One region of the Photorhabdus temperata genome, then DNA from elsewhere that is predicted to be linked to it. Evidence: predicted binding sites of a transcription regulator. Region 1 holds the regulator's gene; the other holds the start of a gene.

What was found. Region 1 encodes LexA, which represses DNA repair genes until DNA is damaged. Its sites were predicted from a motif close to TNCTGTATGTACATACAGNA; they were not measured.
Region 2: LGZ99_RS10685 (metal-dependent hydrolase) is a predicted target of LexA. The motif match lies at 1,902-1,921, and genes of this name have one in related genera.

What each region holds. Positions count from the first base shown of each region.
Region 1 is NZ_JAJAFX010000019.1:73,640-76,812, reverse strand. It holds gene LGZ99_RS09450 (DUF1266 domain-containing protein) at 1-546, opposite strand, end outside; gene zur (zinc uptake transcriptional repressor Zur) at 766-1,275, shown strand; gene lexA (transcriptional repressor LexA) at 1,411-2,016, opposite strand; gene LGZ99_RS09435 (diacylglycerol kinase) at 2,136-2,507, opposite strand; gene plsB (glycerol-3-phosphate 1-O-acyltransferase PlsB) at 2,637-3,173, shown strand, end outside.
Region 2 is NZ_JAJAFX010000023.1:23,197-26,369, forward strand. It holds gene LGZ99_RS10670 (fructosamine kinase family protein) at 1-269, shown strand, start outside; gene LGZ99_RS10675 (YniB family protein) at 324-866, opposite strand; gene hxpB (hexitol phosphatase HxpB) at 1,050-1,715, shown strand; gene LGZ99_RS10685 (metal-dependent hydrolase) at 1,940-2,488, shown strand; gene LGZ99_RS10690 (L-cystine transporter) at 2,696-3,173, shown strand, end outside.

The sequences.
Region 1 (3,173 bases):
AATAATTCCCCAGTCACTGTATAGTTGGGATTGATGTTCCTGAGTAGATGATAATGGGAGCAGGCAGTAACGATAGTTATCATGAGCAACCCGTGACTGCAAAGGATAATGCTCCAGAGTTTCACTCCAAAAGCCTTGCCAATAGTCACTCACAATATTTAACCGCAATACCTGGCGCTTTTCTTCCGGTAAAAAAGATAAACCTGCTTGTTGATAATAACGCCGTTGTTCCCATTCAGGACGTTTAATAATACGATAAATAATAACTGAAAGTAACATTACTGAAAATAATGCTACACTGACTACTTGTGCCAGAAGTAAATAGTCTGTAGCAGGAACGGATACATTATCTATTATAAATAATACAATTGCCACAGATAATATAATTCCCATACAGACTGCAATTACAAATAAAATATTAATCAATGCGTATAATGAGCTCAGAAAAGGTAACTTTCTTTTTTCACAGATAATATTCTTTATTACCTGATAGCCTTTAGCAGGAAACTGCCTATAATGAGGCTGATTTTGTAAAAGTTCTTTCATCACAAATGATTCCTTTCCGAAAATTATCTACCATATATGATAATTCTTATCTGTATTATCACAAACCTCGAGAAAACATTATTTTTGCTGCTAAGTATCAATTTAACCAAATTAACTCTATCAGGGGACAAGCACAATGAACTTTTCTGGAGAATATTTTCTATCGCAGAAACATGATAACATCCTAATATTGTTATCATGCTGGCTGTAAGGGGCGCAATGAAACTGATTAACCAAAAAAAGTTACTGGAACAAGCCGAAGCTATTTGCCTGGCACGGGGAGTTCGCTTTACTCCGCAGCGGTTTGAAGTTTTGCGTCTGATTTCAGAGCAACCCGGCGCAATCAGTGCTTATGATTTACTGGATTTATTGCGGGAAGCAGAACCACAGGCTAAACCACCAACCATATACCGGGCACTGGAATTTCTGCTGGAACAGGGATTTATTCATAAAATAGAATCCACCAACAGTTATGTGCTATGCCACCATATCGAACAACCAAGCCACACCTCAGCAATGTTTATTTGCGACCGCTGTGGTTCTGTTACAGAACGGGATGGTGGAGCCGTTGAATCCGCTATTCAACAGTTAGCAAAAACTGCCGGATTCAGTTTACGCCATACCGTCATTGAAGCGCATGGTTTATGTTCCTCTTGTGCAGAGATTGAATCCTGTACTGAGCGGGATGAATGTCAGCACGACCACAGTATTGAGGTAAAAAAGAAATAGAGAACCTGTAAATAGCGGCAGGCAACCGCAGAATCACGTTCAAGATAATCATATTGATAAACCAATAACATGATTCTGCCGGAATATTGCAACTCTTTGACAATCACCAAAAAACAACGATTCGATATTTTACTATCAAAACCCATCACCGTTCCGAATCACCCCGACGGCTAATCCTTCTATTGTCAGGCTCCGTTCACGCAGATCCACCACGATTGGCTTAAACTCAGGGTTTTCTGCCAACAATTCAACTTTATTTCCAGTCTGTTTAAAACGTTTTACAGTTACTTCATCTTCAATACGGGCAACAATAACCTGCCCATTACGAACATCCTGTGTTTTATGCACAGCCAACAGATCACCATCCATAATACCAATATTTTTCATGGACATACCATTGACTCTCAACAGGAAATCCGCACTTGGCTTAAACAGTGCAGGATCAATCCGATAATGACTTTCAATGTGCTCCTGTGCCAACAGTGGCTCACCTGCGGCCACACGACCAATCAACGGTAAACCAGATTCTTCTAGCAGCAAACGGATACCCCTGGATGCCCCGGCAACAATCTCTATCACCCCTTTGCGAGCCAATGCTTTTAAATGCTCTTCAGCCGCATTAGGTGAACGGAAACCAAGACGTGATGCAATTTCAGCACGCGTTGGTGGCATACCCGTTTGCGAAATGTGGTCACGCACCAAGTCATAAACCTGCTGCTGCCTTACGGTAAGTGCTTTCATTTCGCCCCCTGTGTGTTTATACAGTCAAACTGTGAGTATATACAGGTAAATAGCGATTGGGAACCTGCCAAGGCAGAAAATCAGCCCAATATAGTATAATGACTCATTATTAAACTAAATCAGGTCACAAAATAGCGCCAGAGAATGGTACTCCAGACAATTAACGACAGCATCATCGTCAGAAAGACCGCCGCCGATCCCATATCTTTTGCCCGACCGGACAGTTCATGGAATTCACTGCTAATACGATCAACGACAGCTTCAATAGCACTGTTCAGGATCTCCACAATCACCACCAGCATCACTGAACCAATCAGCAAAATGCGTTCAATTGCGCTGATATCCAGATAAAATGCAACAATTACCGCCAATATAGATATGATTATTTCCTGCCGGAAAGCCGCTTCATTTTGCCACGCAGCCCTGAGACCTTTCATCGAATATACGGTTGCTTTGATGATACGGGTCAGTCCCTTGGATTGATTTGCCATAAGTTATTCACACCAAATATGGGGTTATTTATCACTTTTAACTTTTATTATCGTCTTAACATAACAGATCTCAACACCTGTTTCTGATATGCTTGCGACATATTGCTAACAGGAGGCTTCAAGTTATTTATGTCAGGTTGGCGTAAAATATATTATAAATTATTGAATTTACCACTAAAAATACTGGTAAAGAGCAAACTTATCCCTACAGATCCCATTACCGAATTACGGCTCGATACGACACGCCCTATTCTGTACGTATTGCCGTATCACTCCAAAGCAGACTTACTGACATTACGTCAGCAATGTCTTGAGCAGGATCTGCCGGACCCTTTAAACTCACTGGAGGTAGGTGATACAGAGCTTCCGGGCTATGTATTTATCGATAATGGCCCACGCGTATTCCGCTATTGCGCACCAAAGCAGGAATCCGTAAAAATTTTCCATGCTTATCTGGATCTGCATCGTAATAATCCAAACCTGGATATTCAAATGCTGCCAGTTTCTGTCATGTTTGGTCGTTCACCCGGACGTGAAGGACACAGCACCCCACATCTACAGCTACTTAATGGTATCCAAAAATTCTTCGCCATTCTCTGGCTGGGTCGGGACAGTTTTGTGCGTTTTTCAAACACAGTATCTTTGCGTTATATGGCAACTGAACAT
Region 2 (3,173 bases), on a different contig from region 1:
CTAATTGCGCTTCTCTGGATGATCACGCCGTTGCTTTCGATCCTGCTTGTTATTGGGGAGATCGTGAGTGTGATTTTGCTATGCTACCGTTGTACCCTAATCTACCAATGCAAATTTTTGATGGTTATCAGAGTGTGTGGCCACTGCCTGCCAATTTTATTGATCGACAACCTGTATATCAGCTCTATTATTTGCTTAACCGTTGTAATCTGTTTGGTAGTGATAATTTTATTGCGGCGCAAGATATTATCGATGACATTATGCAATGAAGAAACAACGGGCTGCGGAAACACTTCATTCCGCAGCCATCACCGCCAGAAGATTTACCAGCCTAAAATTCCCAGCAGAAAATAAAAAATTGCACCGATAATTACCGGTGAAACATATAAAATATAAATCTGACTAAACAATGTATGGTGCGGAAGTTTGATTCTTGATTCAATCTGTTCTCTTGTCAGGCCACCATTGTCTTTGACCTTTTCAATAATCAACTGATCTTCAATATTTTCACGTACAAATTTTACTTGTCTATACATACGCTGGCCTGATGCATTCATAGCAAGACCGACAAAAATAAGAAAATAAATAATCAGAAAGCTCATATTTTCCCCAGTGAAACCAGCCAAACGAACAGGAGTTGGCGAATTTTTCCAGAAAAAATCCAAAAATGACGTATTAAAGCGCACCATTTCAGCCATCATTTTCAGAAAGTCATCTAAAACAGCATTAATGCCACTACCTTTAATACCATGCAACCAGGCAAGATTGATCACAGAAACGATGGTCGATAAGAGTGCCGGAATAAAAATCACCCAACCTAAAACTCGCTTAATAATAGCAATGTATCCGGCTTTTTGGTAAGTCATGATACCTCTCATAGCAGTAAATAGATTTTATTTTTGGCTAATCATAGCCCATCAATGATTAAATTTAACTTTATATTTAATTAACTAAGCATTTCTTACCCTGTTCCCCACAAGAAAAAGATTTCATCTGCCGAGATTGCTACAATCAGTTCTCGCTAACTGTCTGACCTGTGGGAGATACTCATGTCTTTTCATTTACCAATAAAAGCAGTCATTTTTGATATGGACGGTTTACTGATTGACTCTGAACCATATTGGACCCAAGGAGAAAAAGAAGTATTCAGTGAATTAGGTCTGGATTTATCTTTAGCAAAGACACTACCAGATACTCTTGGGTTGCGTATTGACCATGTTGTGGAGCTCTGGTACCAAGCTTCTCCGTGGCAAGGCGCATCAAAATCAGAAGTGGAACAGCGGATTATTGATCATGTTATCAGACAGGTAAAAGAAAACCGTCCCCTGCTCCCAGGCGCCGAATATGCTTTAAACCTTTGCCGTGAACAAGGGCTGAAAATCGGGCTGGCCTCAGCTTCTCCACAATATATGTTGGAACAAGTACTTGAGATGTTCAACTTGAGTCATTATTTTGATACTGTCGTTTCTGCTGCCAAATTACCCAACAGTAAACCCCATCCCGAAGTTTATTTGCTCGCTGCTGAACAACTGAGTGTTTCCCCCATAAGTTGTGTGACCCTGGAAGATTCATTTAATGGAATGATAGCGACAAAAGCAGCAAGAATGCGTTCAATCGTTGTTCCAACAGCCCATCATTTTGATGATCTACGTTGGACATTAGCAGATATTAAACTACGCTCACTTGAACAATTAAGTGTAACAGATATCATCTGACCATAACTTTAGCTGCCATTATCTGTTTAAATGGCAGTTTCTAATTGCTCACATAGCCGCCGTAGCGTTTATTCCTTATTCTGTCAAATGAAAATCTGATAAAATATTAACTTTATATATTAATAAATAAGATATTTTTGCTTTTCACCCCCTATCTTACCCGCATAAAACCCACTATACTTCGCCAACTGTATGGATAGACAGTTATCAGTCAGAGGAATTATATGACCGCTGAAGGGCATCTTTTATTTTCAGTTGCCAGTATTATTATGGCGCACAAACTTGAAATAACACCAGAAATAGCCAATGGTGACTGGTTGCACATGCTACCAGGCGTGCTACTTACTGCATTGTTACCAGATATAGATCACCCAAATTCAACCCTGGGGAGATTATTCAGATTTATCTCCATTCCAATTGCCAAACTATGTGGCCATAGAGGGTTTACTCACAGTTTACTTGCTCTTGCATTAGGTATCGCTTTACTTTGGCTCAAAATACCAGAAGAGTGGCCTGTACCAACCGATTTTTTCCATGCCATGATTGTTGGCTATCTAAGTCATCTGGTAGCGGATATGCTGACTCCCGCTGGCGTACCACTGTTATGGCCAATAAAAATACGTTTCTGCCTGCCTGTACTTGGCAAACAAGGAAATAAGAAAGCAGAAAGATTTATTTCTGCCTTACTGATTGTCATTGCCGTTTTTCTGCCAGAACATATTGATTACTCTATACTTATTTATATAGATTACATCAAAAAACTGTGTTTTTAATAACCTTTGAAAATATTTTTAATGTTATAATCGCGTAAAAATCAATCTTAATTGCCATGATTATTATATCAAATTCGATTTAATTATAAGAGCCGATAACCTTAGCTGGTACCATATTCTCAATTACTTGCTGTAGGGTATAAGTTTATAACTTAACTCGATTAATACAGCTTAACTCCCTCAATAATTAAAATCTGGAGTTTGTGGATGAACTTACCATTAATTCTGAATGTGCTCGTTTTCGCAGCACTGCTTTTGCTGTTGTCAAAAGCCAGCTCACACCAATGGAGTCTGTCAAAAAAGGTTCTTTTCGGCCTCGCCATTGGCGTTATTTTTGGTCTGGCGCTACAACTGACTTATGGAGCTGATAATGCCACACTAAAAGAATCAATCTTATGGTTCAATATTGTAGGTAACGGCTATGTACAACTTCTGCAAATGGTGATTATGCCGCTGGTATTTGCCTCTATTCTAAGCGCTGTTGCCAGATTGCATAAAGCATCTTCTCTAGGAAAAATCAGTTTTCTGACCATCGGCAGCCTGTTGTTCACTACAATGATCGCAGCGCTGATCGGTATCATTATTACTAACCTATTCGGCCTGACTGCTGAAGGTCTGGTGCAAGGAACCCAAGAAACAGCACGCCTGTCGGCTATCGAGAACAACTACATAGGCAAAATCTCTG